DNA from 3 places in the Priestia sp. JSM ZJ58 genome. Region 2 is predicted to be linked to each of the others. Evidence: riboswitches for the same ligand, from Rfam matches in the RefSeq annotation. Region 2 holds a riboswitch; each other region holds the start of a gene.
What was found. Region 2 has a riboswitch for thiamine pyrophosphate ahead of ACH6EI_RS20030 (acetylornithine deacetylase). Riboswitches for the same ligand answer to the same signal wherever they lie in the genome.
Positions count from the first base shown of each region.

Region 1 (8,102 bases), on a different contig from region 2:
TTTCTTGCTTTTTAAGTCTTTATCAGAAGTTTAAATGGCTATAAAATACGCTTATTTATTTTATAAAAATACAAAATATAGAATAGCCGCTAAGACAATTCGATAAATGGCAAACGGAACTAATTTAATGCGGTTGATTAATTTTAAGAAAAAGCGAATCGATATAAGCGCAAAAATAAAGGCGCTGATAAAACCAGCAATAAAAAACGGTAGTGCATCTGATGTGAAATACTGCCAGTTTTTAACCAATGAAAGTCCACTTGCTCCTGCCATAATTGGCACTGCCATAATAAATGTAAAATCTGCGGCTGCCTTATGGCTCATTCCAAGAAGAACCCCTCCTGAAATCGTTGAGCCTGAACGAGAAAAACCTGGCCAAAGAGCAATACATTGAAACAGTCCTATACCTAGTGCTTGTCCATAAGACATTTGGTCCACCGTCTCTACACGCGGACGTTTAGGTCCAAACAAATCTGCTAGAATCATTAATACAGCTCCGACCACTAAGCCAATTAGCACCGTATTTAAAGAAAACAAATGTTCATCAATGTAATCATCAAACAAAAGTCCTAACACTCCTGCGGGTAACAAACCAACAATTACCTGCATTAAATTTAAGCGATTTGTCGGTCCAATTGCAGCAGCTGGTTTTTTTCCCAATCCTAATAAATTAATAAAACGATCTTTAAAAATAACAACTACTGCTAAGATCGACCCTAGCTGAATAACAATCTTAAATGTATTAGCTACTGGAGATGAAAATAATTCTTTTGAATTTAACCACAGGTCATCCACAATAATCATATGCCCAGTTGACGAAACAGGAGCAAACTCTGTTAAACCTTCTACAATCCCTAAAATGATTGCTACAATAATTTCCCACATAAAGCTATGTACCTTGCCTTTCTTTCAAATTAATAAGCTTATCGCTTCGTTTTACATGCTCAACTATTTTCCTATTTTGACACTTGCTTTTTTATCATAATTGTTAAAACTATGAAATACAATGTGTATTTGCAAAAAGATAAGAATCTTTAATAATTTGTAATAAAAAGCTTACATGCTACAACCAAAAAACACGATATCAGCTTTTATTTATTTTAAAAAGCAGTCACTATGTTCAGTATAAATTCTGGTTCCTTAGCTAAAAATGAATCATCTAGACTATTTTTCTTTAGTGTGAAAAAATGACTAAATCATTATGTTTTTTCCATCCCCCTTTACTGTCATCTATCATTTTAATCCAATAGGGCTGAATTATACGACATATCCCCTAAGTAATTTGAAACTTTTTTCTCTCTTTTCTCGTATATAGTAGTATCTTTTTTAGGAGGCTTTTTACTATGAATGGAAATGTACGTACAATGAAATGGGTCACTGCTGGGTATGAAGCCTTGCTGGGAATTCCTTTAATTGGCGCGGGGATTGTTATGGGCTTTAGCTATACTCCTCTTTTTATTGGATTTATTCTTCATGCTATCACACTCATTTTAGCTAATAGACGAGGGTTATCTGCTTATGGAAACATACTAGGGCTTGTTACCTCACTGGTTGCTTGGATTCCATTTTTGGGATTTATCATGCATATTATTACAGCTATTGTGATTGCAATCGATGCTGCTAGACAACGCTAATTGTCTAGCTTTTTTTATTTAAGGGTTGATTTTTTACCGAATGATGGTAAACTTAAGCCGTAAATTGAATAATTTGAATGTTATTTCTACTAGGGGTGTCTGATAGCTCAGACTGAGAGAAGAGTGCAATAAAACTCTTTAACCCTTTGAACCTGATTTGGGTTATACCAGCGGAGGGAAGTAGTCTTGAGAAGAATAGTATAGTTTTATTCTTTTTTTGCCTATTCCATCGGGTTCTGTCTATCACAGAACCCGATTTTTTATGGTTCGGTATAGCTACACTTTATGCGAAACCGGAGGAATATGTAATGTCAAAACAAAATGTATCAGTTTCTATGAAAAAGCCTTTTCCAAACAGTCACAAAGTATATGTCCAAGGATCCAGACAAGACCTTAAAGTACCTATGCGTGAAATTCATCAGTCTCCTACTACAGGGTCTTTTGGTGAAGAAGAAAATAGTCCCGTACGTGTATACGACACGAGCGGTGTTTATACAGATCCCTCTTATGAAATTAATTTACAAAAAGGATTACCGGCTCTGCGCGAAAAGTGGATTGCAGAACGAAACGATGTAGAAACATATCAAGGCCGTACGGTTCAGCCACAGGATAACGGTTATTATGACGGTGATCCAAGAGATCAGTACGAGCGCTTTATCACTAAACGTTTACCTTTGCGCGCGAAAAAAAATCAAAATGTAACGCAAATGCACTATGCGAAAAAAGGAGTCATCACGCCCGAAATGGAATTTATCGCTATTCGTGAACAGATGAATCCTGAAATTGTGCGTGAAGAAGTAGCAAGAGGACGTGCGATTATCCCTAATAATATCAATCACCCTGAGAGCGAACCGATGATTATCGGCCGCAAATTCCATGTGAAAATTAATGCTAATATCGGAAATTCAGCTATTCGTTCAGCTATTGAAGATGAAGTAGAAAAAATGACATGGGCAACGCGTTGGGGAGCCGATACAATTATGGATCTATCAACAGGAAAGGATATCCACACAACACGCGAATGGATTATCCGCAACTCGCCTGTTCCTGTAGGGACCGTTCCTATTTACCAAGCGCTTGAAAAAGTAAAAGGCGTAGCAGAAGATCTAACGTGGGAAGCATACCGCGATACATTAATTGAACAAGCAGAACAAGGTGTTGATTACTTTACTATTCACGCAGGTGTTCTTTTACGTTATATTCCTCTGACAGCGAAACGTACGACAGGTATTGTTTCACGCGGAGGATCCATCTTGGCGCAGTGGTGTTTAGCTCATCATGAAGAGAACTTTTTATATACTCGCTTTGAAGAAATCTGTGAAATCTGTAAAGCATACGATATTGCTATTTCGCTTGGCGATGGGCTACGTCCTGGTTCCATTGCAGATGCTAATGATGAGGCACAGTTCGGTGAATTAGAAACGCTTGGTGAATTAACTAAAATTGCTTGGAAACACGATGTTCAAGTTATGATTGAAGGTCCTGGACATGTTCCAATGCATCTCATCAAAGAAAACGTAGATAAACAAATGGAAATATGCCAGGAAGCTCCCTTCTATACTCTTGGACCGCTTACAACCGACATCGCTCCAGGCTATGACCATATTACATCAGGTATTGGTGCTGCAATGATTGGCTGGTTTGGGACAGCTATGCTTTGCTACGTAACGCCAAAAGAACATTTAGGACTCCCGAATAAAGAAGACGTTCGCGAAGGCGTTATCACCTATAAAATTGCTGCGCATGCTGCTGACCTAGCAAAAGGCCATCCAGGAGCACAAAAACGCGATAATGCTCTGTCTAAAGCAAGATTTGAATTTAGATGGAATGATCAATTTAACCTGTCACTAGATCCAGAGCGCGCAAAAGAATATCACGATGAAACACTTCCCGCTGAAGGTGCTAAAACAGCCCATTTCTGTTCAATGTGTGGACCTAAATTCTGTTCGATGCGTATTTCTCAAGATATTCGTAACATGGCTCAAGAAAATGAAAAAGATGTAAACGAAGTAAGAAAAGAAGGAATGAAAGAAAAAGCTAAAGAGTTTGTTAACAGTGGTTCAAATATCTATCAATAATGAAGTAGAACAGCTAAAAAAACAAATTAAGCAGCTTGAAGGAAAGTTATTATTTGTTCAGCAAAATTGTCAGCATATTATCGTTGAATCCTCACATTCTTCCGTAAGACGCTGCATTAAGTGTTTCTATCAACAAGATGCAAAAAGGACTTCGTAAAGAAGTCCTTTCATCTTTTTTTGAAACGTGCTTTCAGCACGTTCTTGATCCAATATAGTATTTTAATAATAACCCAGCCTATAAATGTACCTAGCGTATTCAAAAAGATATCATCAATATCAAATACTCGTTCCGTTAGCTTGTACTGTAAAATTTCAATCAGAAAACTGATTAAGAAACCAGTCGTAAAGACTTGAATAAAACCGTCAAACCACTTCATAAACAACGGAATAAACATTCCAAGCGGCGCAAACATTACGATATTTCCCAGTATATTTGTCAGAGTGAGCATTATATTACCGCTATCCCACATCAGACGGATCGTACTAAATAAATCCAAGTTCATTGCTTTTCCGTAAACATGTTCGTTTTCCCGTATGAGCGTAGCATAAATGACCACTGCCCCGTACGCAATAAATAGAATGAACATGACTTTTTTAACAATTGACCTGATGCTTACATTCACTTCAACATCACCTTCTTTGACTCCCCAAACCATTTATTATTATCTATATGTATATGTCCACTGCTTTCATTCGTAGTGAATGGATTTACATGCTTTTTTTATCCTATCACATCAATAAATAAATACAATTCCCTTTTTGTTATTTTGTAAACTAAAATTTTTTCAATTAAAAAAGCCACGCTTTTCGCATGACTTTTGTTAATTAATAACTCCACGATGGATAATTTCCACTTGTACTTTCGGATTAATCGAGATGTTTTTATAGTCTTGTCTCCATTTAAGCCTTTTCCATATACTCGGATGATAAGCAGCTACTTCTCTTCCTATTTCAAGAAAATCACAGTTAGCTTTTTGCAGCTTTTCAACTACTTTTTCAGCTTTCTTTTGTAGAATCTTTTCAATTTCTTTCTGTACGTTTTTTGTTAATGCAGGAGATGACATTTCATTTTTAGTAAATTCATTAATACTTACTTTTATATTTAGCGGTATGATTACTTTTGCTCCGTGCACCGCATCAGGTTTAACGTGCATTTTTGCTTTAGCATCTGACACATCATACGATACTACATACTGTTGATCATGTATGGTAATTTTGTGACTCATAATCATATATTTGTCTTTTTGATTTCCTAATAAAAGAAGCGCCTTAGATTCATCGGAATTTAATGTAATACCTGAAAATTTATCTTCATTAAACAAAGCTGTACCGATTACATCAACGGTCTTATTTTCAGTATTTAATTTCATATAAGGAAGAGCTAGCCCTTTTCCTTCATCAAACAACACGGTACAAAGTGACTGAAGAGTTTCAATTGGCACTAAGGAATTGACTTCAGCCGTATGGACAACTCCGTCTAAATATTCTCCAATTAGCTCTTCTCCTACTTGCTGTAATTCAACTATGGTACTCGGCTTTCCTTCTACAATGACATACTTAGCTGTCAAAGGACTTTCTGATGTGCGATATAAAACGTCGGATAATTCTAATACACCCTCCTTAGCTAATTGATTTTCAAATAAAACAATTCTTTTTTTAGCAGACATAACAATTCCAGAAACCTGCTGGTTAATTTTTGTACGATCGTCTCGAGGTGAATCCCCTGCTACATGATAAGTTTTATTTACTAAAGTCCCTTCTTTAGACGTATATGAGCGGATAGCAATAGTAGAAAGCACCTTATTTCCTTTCTTTTTTTCATAAGCTACCGTAGACAAAAACATCGTATCTTTTAACATTTTTTGATCCCAGCATCCTGTTAGAAAACTTAAAATTAAACATATGCTCAATACCTTGATAAGTTTATACTTCATTTTTTACTGTTCCTTTTCTTATCCATGATAGAATTAACAAACAAATAGGAATACAGAAAATGAATACGTAAATTAAGTAGTTAGTTGCCTGTGACAAAGCTGCCACAAGATTATCCGTTCTTGAAAAATAAATGGAAAGACCTGTTACAAATATCAATACAATTGGAACAAATGGACGGTGAGTTTTCTTTTTGAAGATTTCCTGCATGCCTACACTTGAAATATATACATATATAATAAGGGACGTAATAACAGAAATGATCCAAAAAGTAATAAAAACCAAATCGATTCGTTCGATAACTGAGTTTTGCGTCGCCTTCAAAATATATAAAACCGGTTCTGGTACAATTAAAATTTCATCTGGGCTAAAAAACATATAACAAGCAATGATAATATACACATATAAAATCGTAACGATACAATTACTAAGCATGACCATTTTTAAAGTCGTCGTAGACTTTGCTTTTACAAACGGTGCTAAAATTAAAATAGCTTCAAAACCTAACATTGAGATACTTCCTTCTTTTGACGCCAGCAAAATATTTTGAATACCGCTGTGCCCAATCGGAAATAGATACCGGACATCGGCCTCTTTATAAGCATTTGACACCAGTAAGACTAAAATGATTAAAAATACAGATACAATTGTAAAAAAACGCCCTATGTTTCGAACATTCTCTTTTGCAAAATATAGGGCAATAACAACTAATAAAAGGACCAAAACATATGCTGGGGTTAAGTGGTACAGCCAGCGCTTTAACACGTTTACATATAAAACCGTAATGACACTTGAGACAATAATGTAATAAAACACGTATCCTATATTCAAAAAATTACCTAACCACTTACCAAGCAGCTTGCTAGTCATCTGATACAGCGTTAAACCTGGCAAACGATGCGTTAATCCCCAGTGGAACAATGTAATGACTTGAATTATACACCCGCTAATTAACATGGAAATCCAGCCGTCCGTATGCGCCGTCTTAAATAAGTTATAAGGTAACCCTAAAACACCAATACCAATTTGAGTTTGCAAAATGATAAAGAACAGCTGGCTGGCTGAAATACTATTTTTATTCATTTGAATCCCAATTCCTTATCGCTTTTTGACGTTTACGTTTTTGAGGCTTAGCATTAGCAGGCCTTTCATTCAAATAGAGCTGATGCATCCTTATAAAAACATCCTTTAAGCCAGAAAATTTAAATGGCGCAAAAGGGATTAAGTAAGGCATCGTAATAGACTCTAAAATAACTAAATGCATAACAATAAGAACTAGTACAAAAACAATACCCAAATAGCCAAAAGCGGCTGCTCCAATCATCATAGGAAAACTTAAAATCCGCAGCGTGGTACTCATTTCGTTTGACGGCACAACAAAGGAAGAAACGGCTGTTAGAGCAATAACAATAATCATCATATTTGAAACTAAACTCGCCTCAACAATGGCCGTGCCGATAACTAATCCCCCAACGACTCCAATTGTTTGAGCAATTGATGAAGGTAGCCTGAGCGACGCCTCTTTTAGTAACTCTAATATTAAAACCATAATAAACGCTTCTACTATCGGAGGAAACGGAACGTTCTCAAGAGAGCCTTTTACGGTAAAAACTAAGTCTAGAGGAATTAACTCGTAATGAAAAGAAATCGTTGCTATATAAATTGCAGGTAAACTCATCGCAACAAAAAAACTAAATACGCGTAAAAGCCGGAAAAATGAGCCATAAAGTGCACGCGTATTATAATCTTCGGGTGATTGATAAAAAGTAAAAAAGTTAACAGGGGCAATCAATGCAGAACTATTACCATTTGTTAAAACTGCCATTCTTCCTTCTAACAAGTTACCCATTACTCGATCCGGCCTTTCTGTATTCAGCAGCTGAGGAAATGGTGACAGAGGTGAATCTTCTAGAGCCTCTTCAATGACACTCCCACTATCCACTCCATCCACTTCAATTTGTTTGATACGATCAATAATCATATTACAAATTTCTATGTTCGCTATATTTTTCAGATATAAAACTGCTACTCGAGTGCGTGAAATACTGCCTACTTCGATGTAGCGTACAATAAGGCTTCCATCTAAAAATTTTTGACGCATCATGTTTAGATTTTTGTCCAAACTCTCAACAAAACTTTCCTGTGAACCTCTAACCACTTTTTCGTTCAGTGCTTGATTAACTTCTCTTGTAGCCGTTTTGGTAGAGTCAATTGCATAAACAAACGAATCATTCTCAATTAGTAGAATAGACGCACCTCGGCTCATTAAACTAATCATTTCATCCAAATCTTTTGTAGGAGTAATCGAAGCGGCCTGTATGACTTCTTTTATCTCTCCTTCTTTTTCTATTAATAAAGGTTTGATAACATGATCGTTTAGCTTCATTGAATCCATAAGAGGGACAAAATAGACTAAAAGTGCACTCTCGTGATTAAATTTCAGCTGTCTTTTCCCTAT
Region 1 is NZ_JBISEM010000010.1:11,843-19,944, reverse strand. Features, by position in the region: gene ACH6EI_RS26940 (undecaprenyl-diphosphate phosphatase) at 61-885, opposite strand; gene ACH6EI_RS26935 (hypothetical protein) at 1,344-1,634, shown strand; TPP riboswitch at 1,716-1,830, shown strand; gene thiC (phosphomethylpyrimidine synthase ThiC) at 1,943-3,712, shown strand; gene ACH6EI_RS26925 (VanZ family protein) at 3,880-4,335, opposite strand; gene ACH6EI_RS26920 (Ger(x)C family spore germination protein) at 4,534-5,646, opposite strand; gene ACH6EI_RS26915 (GerAB/ArcD/ProY family transporter) at 5,636-6,727, opposite strand; gene ACH6EI_RS26910 (spore germination protein) at 6,720-8,102, opposite strand, start outside.
Region 1: it holds a riboswitch for thiamine pyrophosphate, as region 2 does, so the genes downstream of both, thiC (phosphomethylpyrimidine synthase ThiC) here and ACH6EI_RS20030 (acetylornithine deacetylase) in region 2, are expected to answer to the same signal.

Region 2 (8,102 bases):
AGCACGCTCAATAAGCGGACTCCAATTCATCCACACAGCCAGCAGAACCCCTAGCACAACGGATATTACAAGCCCAATTACGACAATAGATAACGTAGCTGGTAAATGCTTAAACAATAAATCCATTCGCAGCTCCCAAAGCTTCGTTAAAATACCGCTGGGCGTTGGTAAAATAAACGGATAGTTTACAATGCGTGCTCCAATTTCCCAAGCAGCCAGCAAAATGACTACTAAAATCACTGAAGCCCCGTACTTTTTCATGTGTTCACCTTCGATCTTAGCTGTTCAATTAAATAATCTTTCACATCAAGCACTCGCTGTTGATTCAGATCTTTTTGCGTTCGAGGTCTGCTAAGCGGCACTTGAATTTCTTCAAGACAACTTACTGGCTTGTCTGAAAAGATAAAAATGCGATCTGATAAAAAAAGCGCTTCATTGACGTCATGAGTGATAAATAAGATGCTATGCTTACGCTTTTGCCATTGGTCAAGCAGCCATTCCTGCATCGATAAACGTGTGATTGCATCAAGTGCACTAAAAGGCTCATCTAAAAGCAGTACGTTAGAACCGCTTAATACCGTCCGAAGAAAAGAAACGCGCTGCTTCATCCCTCCGGATAAATCACTTGGAAAACGGTTTTCATACCCTTTTAGGCCAAACTCTTCAAGCAGCTGAGACACTTGCTTATGAGCACTTGCTTTTGATACATTGTGAAGCTCAAGAGGCAGTGCTGCATTGTCTAGAATCGTACGCCACGGAAGCAGCAAATCTTGCTGCGGCATATAGCCTACTTTTCCTAGTCGCTTTTCATAAGACTTTCCGTTAATCACGATATCGCCTTCACTCTGCTGTTCAAGACCTGTAATGAGACGAAACAACGTACTTTTCCCAGAGCCGCTCGCTCCAACGATACTGACAAACTCGCCTTCTTTCACGTCTAAGTTTAATGATTTTAAAATCGCTTGATCACCGTTCTTGTACGTAAAACTGACGTTTTGAAAAGATAACACAGACCTATTCATGAATTGGCCACATCGCTTCGTTATAAGCCATATCCCAGAACATATACTCAAAACGCGTCGTATTCAAGAAAATTTCTTCAAGCTTTTCTAATTCCACTTCTGATTTATCTTCAGTAAGTGAGTCAAATAAATTGATACACCATGTCGCCAGTTCTCCAAATTCTTCTGAGCTGTACATTTCAATCCACTCACGGTAAAACTCATTGTTAGCTCCAGGCTTTTCACTAAGTTCTTTTCCTATTTCCCAGTAGCTCCACATACAAGGCAAAAGAGCGGCTACTAATTCAGCTAATGTTCCACTTTGACCAACGTGCAGCATATAGTGCGTGTATGCAAGCGTTGTAGGAGATGGCTGCGCTTTTTCTAATTCTTTTTCGCTGATTTCAAATTTCTTGGCATACTCACGGTGCAGACTCATTTCTTCGTTTAATGTAGAATCTAAAAGAGCTGCAAATTTCCCCATCGTTTGAAGATCGGTAGCTTTCATGGCTCCAATCGCAAATAATTTGGCATAATCAATTAGGTAAAGGTAATCTTGAATCATGTAGAAGCGAAACTTCTCCTTTTCAAGCGTTCCATCTCCCATCCCCTGTACGAAGGGATGATTATGATTTTGACGCCAAATAGGCTGCAGCTTTTCGTATAATCGTTCACTAAATTTCATGATGATCACTCCTTATGCGTATGCAGCCACGTATAAATGAACTGCACTATCACTTTTGTATATTGAACAAGCTGATTAATATCTAATTGTTCGTTCACAGCATGTGCATTTGCTAAATTTCCCGGACCGTAAATAGCGGCGGGAATTCCCGCATCAGCTAGCCATCCCCCGTCTGTTACGCTAGTTGACACATCAATTGGAGGCTTTTTCCCTTCCATTTGTTCATGAGTATTTGCAAGCAGCTGCACTCCTGCATGATTTTCATCAATTTCTAATGACGGAAAGATTTCTCCTCTGTCTTCAATCATTGATGTGCCTCCCCATTCAAAGGTTGGCAGATTATCTTTTAACCATGGATCTGCTTTTGCAATAGCTATAATATATTCTTCCACTTCTTTTGATACTTGGTCGTACGATTCATTAGGATAATAGTGAACGGTGATCCACAGCCTGCATTCATCTGCAATAAAAGCAGCATGTCTTCCGCCTTCGATTACTGCTGGATTAATCGTATTTGTCCCTGGCAAAAATCCTGGATAGCTCTTTGTAACAGCCCAGTGACGCTCCAATTCTTGTAGCCCTCCGATCACTTTTGCCATCTTTTCAATAGCGCTTGCGGCTAACAGCCCTCCTCCAGCATGAATCATACTTCGGCGTGTACCGTCATGATAGGTTTTACTGCTTTTTATCGTAATCCATCCCGTGATCACTCCGCCTTGACCTTGAATATGTAAATCACTTGTATCGACTACAAGCGCAAAATCAGCTGTATACCCTTTCTGACAGCATTGCAGCGTACCTGCCTCTCCTACTTCTTCTCCTACAACGGATTCAAAAATCAAGTCTCCTGGCAGCTCGATTCCTGCTTCTGTTAAAAGCTGCACAGCAAATAATGCTCCCGCCAAACCGCCTTTCATATCAGCAACTCCGCGTCCAATTATCATATTGTCTTTCACAACAGCTTCAAACGGATTGGTTTCCCAATTTTCATTTTCTTGTACCTCAGCAACATCCATATGGCCGTTAATAATCAAGCTTTGATAGTCAGCCGATTTTTGTCCTTTTAACGTTCCCACTACGATAGGGTCGTTAGAATATAAGTCCCACATATCAATGGAAAAACCGCAGTTTTTAAGAAAATCCGCTACGTACAGCTGCGCTTCATGAGAATTTCGTGCAGGAGGCGCTGGCGTTTTATACGAAACAAGCGTTGTTAATAACTGGATTAACTCTCCTTTGCGCTCCTCTACCTGTTTGACAAGCAAATCAATTGTTTCTTTCATGTATGACACCTTCCTTTACGCATAAAAAAAACACTTCTTTCGCAGGAAAGAAGTGTTTTTGTTTATGTACACAAAATTATTATAACGAGTTCGTAAGGAAATCCCATACAAAACATCCATTACAATACCTCTTTCCTACGCTAGTATTACCTAGTTCAGGTTATAAGGGTTAAGACTTATCGTCTCTCTCAGCTTCGAAAGCACCCCTAGTGGTGTTGTATCTCTATGAAATTAATCTATTATCATATGTTTACCTGTAATAGTTTTATCATAGTAAAGCGTTTTATTCAATAGAAAGGTTCATGATATGGTAATGAAAATAGTTTCCTTTTTAGTAGTAAAAGAAAAAGCACACACCTTTTTCATGCAGTGTGTGCTCTTTGTTTTTGTGACATTACTAGTTAGCTATTGGCTTCTTTAAAAATATACCGTTTTTTTCATTCAGACAGTAATAAGCTCAAGCTTTTGCCCAGGTCTCACTAATGAAAGCAGCTCATGATCTTCTTCTATTACATACCCAATCACATTCACATTAGCATTTGCAGGCAAATTCCTTTTAGCTATTTGAACCTCTCCTCTGTAACGTCCGTAGCCATCATTGTCCATTGTAATTGCTCCGATTCCGCGCTCGACTGTATGATATGGCGGCACTGGTTCTACAGATCGTGTATCCACCAAACGCAGAACGTCTCTTGATATATCCGGACGCACGCTGTACGTTCCCTGTATATGAGGTGAACGAATGCGTAGCGGAATAATGCGGTTTTCTTGATATTGAACTAAACGTTTTAATAAACTTGAACTGGCGTATGGATCTCCAATATAAACCTCCGTTACTCCGCATCCGTATAAATCTACTGCAGAGGTAAAAGGACATTTATTACGGTCTTTTTCTCTAGTAGGAAGACCTTGATAAATAGGACCTCTTTTTTCGCCTTCTCCAGGAATATAAGCACACACTGGAACACGAAGTTCATTGAATAAATCTGTCTGCTGTTGAAAAAACGTTTCTTCAAGCCCTGTTTCAGGCCGCGGATAAAAATTATGCCAAGCAAGCAGCTGATGATGATGAAGGCCTGCAGATAACAGCGCTTCTATTTCTAGTTTTGACACTGTACTTGCATTAAGGGCAATATAAAACTCATCCGCAAGTAAAATCGTTTCTTCTACGCTAAAGCCATCGTCTAGTCTAATACCAGATACGCCAAGTGAAGATAGAGTCATAAGGCTTTCGATACCTAAATGAACCGGTGTATGCTTAGATACATCTGCATACACGCTTATTCCACAATCTCTAGCCACATGAAGCAATTCTTTTGCCCGTTCAGCCAAATCTCCTTTTTCCTCTGGAATGTGAAGTGAAGTGAATGCGCGTGTAACGCCGCATTCACTCGCTTCTACTAATCTTTGTTTGGCATCTCTATCGTTCAAATAAAACGAAATGCCAATCATTCAAACTCCCTCGCCATTTCATCGTTAAATCCAAAGAAATAGGTACAAATAAAGCCTGCTGCGTAAGCAATAACTAATCCAAGTAAATAAAGAAGAATTTGATGCGCATGAACTAAAAACGTAAGCGGCAAACCCGATACTCCCACTGCTACAGTTGCAATATGGAAGTGCGCCTGAAACGCTCCGCCGATTCCAGCTCCAAGACAAGCGGTTAAAAATGGACGCCCTAAAGGAAGTGTGACTCCAAAAATAAGCGGCTCTCCGATTCCCAGCAGCCCTGAAGGAAGTGCGCCTCCAATTGCTCGCTTTAAGCGTTTTTTCTTTGTTTTGATATAAATAGCAAAAGCTGCACCAACCTGACCGGCTCCGCCCATTGCTAGTATAGGAAGAAGCGGATCATCTCCAATCGAATTAATAAGCTCTAAATGGACCGGAGTAAGACCTTGATGCAGTCCTGTAATAACGAGCGGCAAAAACGTTGCCCCTAAAACAAAGCCTGCTACAACTCCTCCAACCTCTAAAACTCCTAAAAGACCTTTTGTGATTCCATCTGAAATGAAGCCGCCGATTGGCATGAATACCACATACGTAATAATTCCTGTAATTAACACCGTAACGGTTGGTGTAATAATAATATCCAGTGACTGTGGGACAAATTTACGTACTCGTTTTTCTAACACGGCCATAAAGATTGCTGCAAGCAGCACTCCTATTAAGCCCCCACGCCCCGGCAAAAGTGCTTCACTAAAAAGTTTAATATCAGCTACGGCAGGATTAATGACTAAAATGCCTGCTAAGCCTCCTAGAGCTGGCGAACCACCAAATTCTTTTGCTGCATTAATACCTACTAAAATACCCAGATAGGCAAATAAACCGCTTCCGATAACGGTTAAAAGAATAGCAATCTGTGAATCTGCCGGAAGCCACTTCGCCTGCACAGCTGCTTTTGTCACTCCGGTAATAAGTCCAGATGCTACAAGAGCAGGTATCAACGGAATAAAAATACTTGCAATTCGGCGAAGCAACAGCTTAAACGGAGTTGCATTTTTTTCTTTCAGCTCCGATTTCCGCTGTGCTGCACGATCTTCTAAGTTAATACCGCCGGATTCATCAATTAACTTTCCAAATTCTTCTGTTACTTTGTTCACTTTGCCCGGCCCAATAATGATTTGCAGCGTTTCTTCTTCCACTAATCCGAGCACGCCTTCAAGTTTTCGTATATCTGCCTTTTTAACAATTGAATCATCTTTTATAGTCACACGCAGCCGCGTCATACAATGCGTATACGCTTCAATATTGGATGCTCCCCCAAGCATCTCCAAAACAGCCTTTGCTAATTGATGATTATCTAAAGACATGTTAATCCCCCTTTGTATTTTCCTCTTAGATGGATACGCCACTGAGGAAACAGACCACAAAATCCCCTTTTTTGTAATCGTTTTCTTTTTTTTATTTCTTATCTTTCAAAAACTGAATGGCATCTCTTGTTTTGTCAATATACTCAATCGTCTGGTCGTACTGCTGCGCTGCAATACTTAAAAATAAAACATCAATCACATAAAGCTGGGCTAAACGAGACGATGTTGCTGCGCTTCGAAACGGCGCTTCTTGAGAATAAGACGTATACAAACAAATATCTGCTAAAGACGAAACGGTAGACTGTCCGTACTTAGTTAAGCTAATCGTCTTTACTCCGCGATTTTTAGCTAAAGATAAGACGTTGCTTACTTCAGGAGTCTCTCCTGAAAAAGAAATACCCACAACTACATCGTCTTTACTTGCATTTGCGATGAGTGTAGCTGCTAAATGGCTATCCGCAAAAGCCGTCGCATTTTTATTAATTCGAAGAAATTTTTGCTGCGCATCTATAGCAATAATATGTGAAGCACCAATTCCGAAAAAATGAATGTTTTTTGCTCCAATCAGCGCCAAAACAGCTCGCTCTACTTCTTTATAATTCACAAGCTCAGCCGTATCACTTAGACTTTGAATGCTGTTGCTTGCTGTTTTTTTGACAATAGATTGAATCGTTTCGTTTGTTTCAATATCGCGGTATCCTTGTTCTGTATCTTTAGCTAAATCACCTGCTACTCTTACCTTTAATTCTTGAAAGCCGCTAACCCCGATAGATTTACACAAACGAATAACAGCGGCACTGCTCGCATTCGCTAGTCTTCCTAGTTCCCCAGCCGTACTGTTTACCACAGTATGCGGGTTGTTTAAAATATATTCAGCAATTTTCCTCTCCGAATCCGGAAGCTTAGCCACCGTGTTTTTAATCATTGTTAATCCGCCTGTTGACATCGTTTCTCTCCTTTATACGTAATGTTCAATCGCTTTTCTCACATAACCCCCCGCATTATTCAGTAACGTCTTTGCGGTATCGTAATTTTCATTTGTTTTGATCATAACCACTGCTGTTTTTACCTCATTATTTGCTTCTTCAAGCGTTTGACTTGCTTGCTCATAAGAAACACCTGTAATTTTACAAATAATACCTATCGCTCGTTCCTTAAGCTTTTCATTACTCACATGAACATCTATCATTAAGTTTTCATACGCTTTTCCTACTTTGATCATAGCCGCGGTAGAAATCATGTTGAGAATCATTTTATGAGCGCTTGCTGCTTTTAACCTTGTGGAACCTGTTAGCACTTCTGGACCTACTACTACCTCGATGCTATGATCTGCTTCTTTTCCAATAAGTGAATTACCATTGCAAGACAGCGCCACTGTTTTAGCTTTTACAGATTTTGCATATTTCAATGCACCAATCACATAAGGCGTACGTCCGCTTGCAGCAATTCCAATGACTGTGTCTCGTTCATTTAAATGTATTTTTTGTAAATCTGCTGCTCCCAATTCTTCTTTATCTTCTGCACCTTCAACTGCTTTCACAAATGCTTTTTCTCCTCCAGCCATCAGTCCCTGTACCTGATTGGGATTGGTACTGAAAGTAGGCGGGCATTCAACAGCATCCAATACTCCCAGCCGTCCGCTTGTTCCTGCTCCGACATAAATAAGCCGCCCTTCCTTTTGAAACGATTCGCTTACAAACTCAACTGCTACCTCTACGTCTGGAAGTACCTCTTGCACAGCCAGCGCCACTTTTTGATCTTCTTTATTCATTACGTTTAAAATTTCTTTTGTACTAGCCGTATCTATCTTCATGGTCTGCTCGTTTTGAGACTCTGTTGTTAATAACGTAAGCTGTTCATTCATCTTTTCGGCTCCTTTTTCATCATGTAGTGAAGTTATGGTTATTATAATTCGTTTAAAATATAATTTCAATTATTTATTTTATTTTTTAAAATTATATTTTAAAACAACATAAAAAAAGATTTCAGGCATATAGCTGAAATCCTTTTTTATGTCTATTTATGATTGTTGAGCAAATGTTAACAGATACTCATCTTGCATTAAAACTTCGTAATCTTTTTCACCATTTCTTACGACGTGTACAGGGACTGTTTTTGCCGGAAGTAATTCAACTGGCTCACGATAGCGTTTTGCTACTCCGTCAATAAGTTCGTTTACTAACTGCTCGTTACTCAGCTCACCCGCCTGATATTTTTCTGCAAGTGGTGTCATGACTTCCGCTAATACACTTGCATCGTTAAATCCTTGAATTTCGACTTGTACGACGTACGCACCATCTTCAGCACTATACGCTGCATCTTT
Region 2 is NZ_JBISEM010000001.1:3,873,503-3,881,604, forward strand. Features, by position in the region: gene ACH6EI_RS20015 (ABC transporter permease) at 1-261, opposite strand, end outside; gene ACH6EI_RS20020 (ABC transporter ATP-binding protein) at 258-1,022, opposite strand; gene tenA (thiaminase II) at 1,015-1,686, opposite strand; gene ACH6EI_RS20030 (acetylornithine deacetylase) at 1,692-2,969, opposite strand; TPP riboswitch at 3,085-3,187, opposite strand; gene ACH6EI_RS20035 (MupG family TIM beta-alpha barrel fold protein) at 3,411-4,421, opposite strand; gene ACH6EI_RS20040 (PTS transporter subunit EIIC) at 4,418-5,779, opposite strand; gene ACH6EI_RS20045 (MurR/RpiR family transcriptional regulator) at 5,871-6,725, opposite strand; gene murQ (N-acetylmuramic acid 6-phosphate etherase) at 6,738-7,643, opposite strand; gene ACH6EI_RS20055 (DUF6612 family protein) at 7,800-8,102, opposite strand, start outside.

Region 3 (8,102 bases), on a different contig from region 2:
CTACAATCAGAACATGCTTTTCTTGAATTTGCTGCTGTCCGCCTTTTCCAATAGGTTGAAACAATTCTTGGCGGGAATAACGATTAATCAACCGATACTCATCCCTTCTGTTGGACTGCTTGCCGTTGCATATTGTTTCTTTTCAATACGTCCTGCTTCAAATGCTGCTCTTCCTGCCTCAATCGCTAGCTTCATAGCACGAGCCATTTTCACAGGATCTTTTGCTCCTGAAACAGCTGTATTTAATAACACACCATCTGCTCCTAGCTCCATAGCTTGAGCTGCGTCTGAAGCCGTTCCAATACCTGCATCTACAATTACTGGAACGGTTGATTGTTCAATGATAAAACGCATGTTCAACGGATTAATAATACCTTGACCTGAACCGATAGGCGACGCTCCTGGCATAATGGCATGTACGCCTAACTCCTCTAAACGACGCGCAAGTAAAACATCATCTGATGTGTAAGGTAAAACGGTAAAGCCCTCTTTTAACAGTTCTTCACTAGCTTTTAATGTTTCAACTGGATCAGGAAGCAGCGTCTTATCACATCCAATTACTTCTACTTTCACCATGTCACAAAGTCCAGAAGCCTTTGCTAATTTAGCAATACGTACGGCCTCTTCTGCATTTTTTGCTCCAGCAGTGTTAGGCAAAAGAGTGAAACGCTTCACATCAAGTGCTTCTAATAAATTAGGCTGATTTTGATCAAAAATATCCATTCGTCTAACAGCAAATGTTAAAATTTCTGTTTCCGACTCTTCTACCGCTTGACGCTGAGTCGTAAAGTCCGGAAATTTCCCTGTTCCTAATAATAAACGTGAATTAAATGTATATTGTCCAATTTTTAACATACTCTTCATCCTCCTCCAACAAATGAAACAACTTCTAATGTATCTCCATCTTTTAAGCATGCATCGCTATGTTCTTCTTTTTGCAAAATATTCTTGTTTAATTCAACAATTACAACTCGCTCATGCAGACTCTGAGCCTGCAGCAAGTGCTCGACCGTTTCAATTTCATCTCCGACAGTGACGGTCTTACCGTTAATAATTAGATTCAATGAACTCCCTCCATTGCTCTCGTTAGCTGAAATGATGTAAAGAATGAATGATTTGGCTTTTTCCCTAACAAAGCATCAGCCATAATTTTTCCAGTTGCAGCGCTTAATAAAATACCGTTTCGGTAGTGGCCAAAAGCCATGTGCAGATTCGCTATTTCAGGGTGCTCTCCTAAATAAGGCCAGCCATCATTTGTTTGTGGACGAAGACCAGCCCATGCTTTTTCAAATGTGGCTTCTTTAATGGCCGGCAGAAGCGCAGAAGCTTTATTCAGCAAAAATTGAATACCTTGTGCAGAAACGGTCTTAGTAAAATCATGCTGCAGCTTAGTTGCCCCGATTACGATTCTTCCACCAGTCTTAGGGACTAAGTAAAAACCTTCATCTAAAAAAATCGTTTTAGAAAGCAGGGGCTTATAACTTTGCAGAGCAATACACTCTCCTTTTACAGGAAACACCTCGCCTAAATGTTCAGAAGAAATAAAGCGTTTAGCCCATGAGCCTGCTGCAATCACTACTTTTTCTCCATAAAAAGAGCCTTTGGACGTCTGTACCCCTTTTACTGTTTCATTTTCCATAATCAGAGAGTGAACGTCACAGTATTCGAATACATCTGCTCCGTGATACAAGGCTCCATGAGCAAGAGCTTGTGTTAACTTAGCCGGAGCTAGCTGGCCGTCTCCCGGTATTGTAATGGCTCCGTATATGTCTGGAGAGAGCCCGGGTTCTAACAAACGCGCTTCTTTTACATCGATCCATCTTACATCTTTGTCCCACCGGTGGTGCTGAGCGGCTTTTTTCTTTAATACGTGTGCATCTTCTTCTGTTACAGCGACTTTTAATAAGCCTTTTTGAATGAGCTCTACGTCGATAGCCGTTTTTTCTTTTAGTTCCTTCACCAGTTCAGGAAACATGCTTCTGCTCTTAATAGCAAGGTCTAAAAGAGGACCTTCTTCATCAATTTCAGCTTGAGCACCTAAAATACCAGCGGCTGCACTTGAAGCTTCACAACCAACTTGATTGCGTTCAAGAATAGCTACTGACGCTCCTTGTTTTGACAAATGATAAGCGATAGAAGAGCTGATTATACCTCCTCCGATTAACAGTACATCATAATGCTGCTTCATTTTCTCCACCTCCAGATGTCCATATATGAGAATATTGTTTAATCGCTTTCAGGGGATCTTGCGCAAGCATGACACCAGACATCACGGCTATACCGTGTGCTCCTGTTTGAAGTACCTCTTTGGCATTTACAGGTGTAATTCCTCCAATGGCAATAACCGGTATCTGCACAGCGTCTACTACTTCTTTTAGTGCCGCTATCCCTCGACTTTTTAATTCTTTTTTTGAATGTGTTGAATAAATATGTCCGTATAAAATGTAGTGAGCACCATCTTTTTCAGCTTCTAAAGCCTCTTCCACAGAGTGAACTGACTTTCCAACAATAAGAGAAGGAAATGCGTCTATAACAAACGAAACGTCTAAACTATGATAGGCAAGCTGTACACCTTTTGCTTTTAAAGCATGCGCTACATCAACTCGGTCATTCACAATAATTTTAGAGCGACAAAATGGTAGGCTTTCTAGTAAACATTGAATCTGCTTTGCCGTTTTCTTTTTTTCTCTAATATGAATGGCGCCCGCAAAAGGCGCGATAGCCGTTAAAATTTTTTGAAGCTCTTCGATTGGCTGCTTATCTGTTGTAATGACATGAAATTTAGGAATATCCACATGATCGAAACCTTTCCATTCAGAATAAAGAGAAATTTCAATCACTTCATCTTGTGCAGAGGGCTTTATTACATACAAAAAACCACTCTACAACGTAGAGTGGTTAGCATGCATCGTTATGTAAACATGATCGCCACTTCCCTACGCTGGTCCAAACCAGATCAGGTTCAAAGGGTCCGAAATACATCCGTCTCAGCTTCAAAAAGCTCCCCTAGTGATTGCTATTTATTGATTTTGTTTTTGCACTTAAAATTATAACACAACTAGATGTAAATACAATATCTCTTTATGCTCTTACGGCTCTCTTCCTTTTATAGATGTATCTTTTAAGCTTCTTTACTAAGAGGCCCGGCGCACCGAATCATTCTGCTTTTTATATAGTTAGTAATCGGTATAGTCGTCAAATTCTTCTTTGTCTTTTTCCTTTTTCCGATCCCATATAAACAGCAGGAGTAACATAATAAAAGTTAGAATATAAAAACCGTAAAAAATAAATGCCGCCACAACATTTATAAATAAAAATAAAAAACCAATGATCTGACCTGCAACAGCTACAATCAACAAAATGTATTTCCAAACTTCTGCTTTTCTATCCATTCTCTACTTCTCCGTCTTTTTGTTTTTCCCTACTAGAAACGTTCTCTTTACTTATAATAAAAACGTTCCTGCCAGTAAACCGACTGTAAATAAACCAACTGTTCCAAATGCTGAAATCCCCACGTACGCCAACATTTTCCGATAAGATTTTTCCCGAATTAACTGTACGGTTTCCACACTAAACGTTGAAAAAGTGGTAAAGGCACCAAAAAACCCAATGCCAATCATTAAAAATATTGAATCATCATAAGCATGACTCGGAACCTTTCCATAATAACTACCGTAAAAAAGACCAAGCCCAAACGCACCGAGCAAGTTTACAAACAGCATTGAGACTGGAAAAGGAGGGTTTGAAACTGTTTTTGTAACTTTTAAACCCAAAAGATAACGGCATATTCCTCCAGCTGCCCCGCCAAGTGCCAAGCTCACTATGCTCATTTACTTCACCTCATGTACTTTCACTAAATTTTTCCCTGCCGCTTCACCGCATAGATAGCCTGCTAAAGCAAGAAGGATTCCACCTACTAAAGAGACAATGACATAAATGGCTCCCCAAAATAAATGGTGCTGAGTGAGAGAAATGACGTCTCCTGCAAAGGTTGAATACGTTGTAAAACCGCCGCACACGCCAACTCCTAGTCCAAGCTTTATCCATTCTTTTGGCTTTTTCCACGCAAAAAATCCTGTTAATAGGCCTAGTATGAAGCTTCCTAATAGGTTTTCAATTACCGTTCCTATTGGATAGCCCGTATATAATAAGGAAAGATTTAGCAAATAACGCGCATATGTACCAGCGATAGCACCAAAGGCAATTGAGATTAAGTTTATGGCTTTCATCATATCGCTCCGTTTCATAAATTCTTCTTTAAGTGTACCATAAGGAATTTATTTCTACCTTAACATTTAACTATATGTTTATTGCACCAAAAGTCATGAAAAAATGAAAGAGAAAATCGTCGCATGAAACTTCCTTTTTACTCCTCAAATATCCCTTAAAAATCCACTTAATCCAAATTTTAAAATCTTTCTGTATCCTTATGACAAACCGTGTATAGAAGGTATATTTCCCTTATTTTAAGTCACATTAATCGTATAAGTTTTTTTTGTTGACTTTTGCTGTGTTCTTGTTTAGTATCACAGAGTATCATTTCCTATCAGAATACTAGGGGGTTTAGAAAATGAAGAAATTTGCTGCACTTTTGTCGCTACTATTAGCTTTCACAGTTGTGCTTGCCGCATGCGGTTCTAGCTCAAAAAATGAAGCAAACAATGGAGACAATAAATCTTCACAAGAGGATTTATATAATAAAGTGAAAAAAGATGGCGTATTAACAATTGGAACTGAAGGTACATACCCTCCGTTCACTTTTCATGATGACAAACAAAAGCTAACTGGGTTTGATGTAGAATTGGCTCAAGAAGTAGCTAAACGTCTTGGCGTAAAAGCTGAGTTCAAAGAAACACAGTGGGATGGCATGTTTGCCGGATTAGATGCTAAACGCTTTGACATGATTGCTAATGAAGTGGGTATTCGTGAAGATCGTCAAAAGAAATACGATTTCTCTGACCCATACATCCAGTCAGGCGCCGTATTAATTGTTCGTAAAGACGAAAAAGATATCAAATCATTTAAAGATTTAAAAGGAAAAAAATCAGCACAGTCATTAACAAGTAACTACAAAGACATGGCTCAATCTTATGGTGCAAACATTACGAGTGCTGAAGGTTTTGCTCAAGCAGTAGAACTAATGAGCGCAAACCGTGTTGATGCTACAATCAACGATAAATTATCGTTCCTTGACTATAAGAAAAAGCACCCTAACGCACCTATCAAAATCGCGGATGAAAAATCCGATGGTGCTGCAAGCGGCTTTATGTTTAGAAAAGACAGCGGTAAGTTAGTGGATGAAGTAAACAAAGCATTGAAAGATATGAAAAAAGACGGAACATACGCAAAAATTTCTAAGAAATGGTTTGGCGAAGATGTTTCTCCTAAATAATATTTTTCCTGATGGAGAGCGATTGAATCAATTGATTTCAATCGCTCAATCATCTCTCTTACCAATGCTAAAGGGAGCTATTCAATATTCTATTCCACTAACATTAATCACGTTTGTACTCGGTATCATTTTAGCTGTCTTAACAGCCTTGGCTCGTTTATCATCTATAAAAGTTTTAAATATAATTGCGCGCATCTATGTATCGATTATTCGAGGTACACCGCTGCTTGTGCAATTATTTATTATTTTCTACGGCTTACCCAATTTAGATATAACAATTGACCCATTTATCTCTGCTATTATTGGATTTTCATTAAGTGTAGGTGCGTATGCATCTGAAATTATCCGAGCAGCGATTCAATCTATTCCTAAAGGACAGTGGGAAGCTGGCTACTCACTTGGTATGACCTATTCCCAAGCGTTAAGACGGATTATTTTACCGCAAGCAGCACGTGTATCGATTCCGCCATTATCTAACTCTTTTATTAGCCTTATTAAAGATACGTCACTTGCATCGCTTATTCTTGTTTCTGAGATGTTCCGTAAAGCTCAAGAAATTGCTTCGACTAACTATGAATTTTTACTTCTTTATAGTGAAGCAGCGCTCTTGTACTGGATTATGTGTACAATCTTATCCATTATCCAAGGACGCATTGAAATAAGACTAGATCGTTACGTATCTAAATAACCGTTTCGAGTAGCTAAAGGAGTTTTTCATATGATTAATATCAAAAATTTGCATAAATCATTCGGTGATTTGCAAGTATTAAAAGGGATTGATTTAGAAGTTGAACAGGGCAAGGTAATTGTATTAATTGGTCCTTCTGGATCGGGTAAAACTACTTTTTTACGTTGCTTAAATCTTTTAGAAATCCCAACAGACGGCACGATTGAACTTGATAAAAAAAGCATGAATTTCAACAAACCTGTTCGTAAAAAAGACATTACTTCATTTCGAAGCCTAACAGGTATGGTCTTTCAAAACTATAACTTATTTCCTCATAAAAGTGCGCTTGAAAATGTTATGGAAGGTCCTGTAATTGTAAAAGGCGTTTCTACTCAAGAGGCAGAAAAAAGAGGTAAAGAATTGTTAACACGCGTTGGCTTAGGCGATAAGCTCGACTTTTACCCTTTCCAGCTGTCTGGCGGACAACAACAGCGTGTTGGCATCGCCAGAGCAATGGCGATGGACCCAAAAGTTATGCTATTTGATGAGCCTACTTCAGCTCTTGACCCTGAGCTTGTAGGAGACGTTCTTCAAGCGATGAAAGACCTGGCAAAAGAAGGAATGACGATGGTGGTGGTAACTCATGAAATGCGCTTTGCCCGTGAAGTAGCAGATGAAGTTATTTTTATGGATCAAGGTGTCATTATGGAAAGAGGTACACCGGATCAAATATTTTCAAATCCTCAACAAGAGCGGACACGTCAATTCTTGAATATGATTCATTAAAAAGGTTGCACATTTTCACGTGCAACCTTTTTCTTTATTTGGCTACTGCTTTTTTCATTAAATCTGTAATGTACGTAAAGAATGCTTCAGCTGTGACGTCATACACGACGTCTACAGGTCGTCCCTCTTCAGAAATTTCTGTTCTTCCTTGTCTTGGTGTTTCTGTATACACAATACTCGAAACGGTTTTTACCTTCACAAGTGTTGAATTCCCTGTAAATGCTGTTGTGAGTACGTCCCACAAATAATAAGTCGAATTGGTTTCAACATGCACAAGCGGCGGGCAAGCCGCGTAGCACTGCCCTACAAAGTCTACTCCTTCATACCTGCGAAGTGAAGCCCACATTTGGCGAATAGCCGGCGTTAATGGAACTTGATTCGTGCTTTCTAAAGCAACCATCTCAATTTTAATGCTGCTTTCCCATACTCTTGCTACTGCTTCTGGATCCCAAAAAGCATTCCATTCCGCCGTTCCATCATGTTCAGGCTCCTGCACATTTCCTACTTCTTGAAATGTACCGCCCATCCACACTAACTTATCAATTTTCTCTTCTATTTCAGGCGCTTTTTCAAGTGCTCTTGCCAAATCAGTTAGCGGTCCTGTAAATAATAAAGTCGTTTTTCCGTCTGTGTGCTGCAATGTTTCAATTAAATGATCATGAGCAGGCAGCTGACTTATTTTTGTTTGCACTTTCCCTTTTTCATTTAAAATTGGCAGTGCATCTACATAAAACGTATGCATGCGCCATTCTTTTGGAAATGGGTTCATACCACGTGAAGTAGATTTGGCTACCTCGATATCATAACTTCCAAAACGATCAATAATTTTTTGGCTTGCGCTGATACCTGGCTCTAAGTATCCGTCAGCAGGAATGACAGATACCCCCGTTACCTTTACATCATCCATTTGCAGCAGTAAAAAAAGGGATACTAAATCATCAATCCCTGCATCATGGTTAAAATATATGTTTGTGCTCATGTCTCTTCTCCTCTTTTCTATGTATCGCTACGTAATAGCTGTACCGCTATTTTATAATGAAATGGCCTCTTTGGTAATCAAAGTATTATGAACTTCTTTTACTATTTTCTATAATGGGTATAGAAATAAGGTAATCTATGTATAGGCATATACATCTCAGTATAGAAAGGAGAAATAAAATGAAGCAATCATTTTCAGCATTAGTAGTAGATAAAACAGGTGAAGAACAAGTGGAGGCGTCTGTCCAAGAACTGACGCTAAACGATTTGCCAGAAGGC
Region 3 is NZ_JBISEM010000005.1:60,811-68,912, forward strand. Features, by position in the region: gene ACH6EI_RS25160 (thiazole biosynthesis adenylyltransferase ThiF) at 1-91, opposite strand, end outside; gene ACH6EI_RS25165 (thiazole synthase) at 88-855, opposite strand; gene thiS (sulfur carrier protein ThiS) at 861-1,064, opposite strand; gene thiO (glycine oxidase ThiO) at 1,061-2,188, opposite strand; gene ACH6EI_RS25180 (thiamine phosphate synthase) at 2,172-2,795, opposite strand; TPP riboswitch at 2,917-3,018, opposite strand; gene ACH6EI_RS25185 (hypothetical protein) at 3,177-3,392, opposite strand; gene crcB (fluoride efflux transporter CrcB) at 3,444-3,830, opposite strand; gene ACH6EI_RS25195 (fluoride efflux transporter FluC) at 3,831-4,229, opposite strand; gene ACH6EI_RS25200 (amino acid ABC transporter substrate-binding protein) at 4,571-5,392, shown strand; gene ACH6EI_RS25205 (amino acid ABC transporter permease) at 5,376-6,080, shown strand; gene ACH6EI_RS25210 (amino acid ABC transporter ATP-binding protein) at 6,111-6,845, shown strand; gene ACH6EI_RS25215 (nucleoside hydrolase) at 6,880-7,824, opposite strand; gene ACH6EI_RS25220 (NADPH:quinone oxidoreductase family protein) at 8,004-8,102, shown strand, end outside.
Region 3: it holds a riboswitch for thiamine pyrophosphate, as region 2 does, so the genes downstream of both, ACH6EI_RS25180 (thiamine phosphate synthase) here and ACH6EI_RS20030 (acetylornithine deacetylase) in region 2, are expected to answer to the same signal.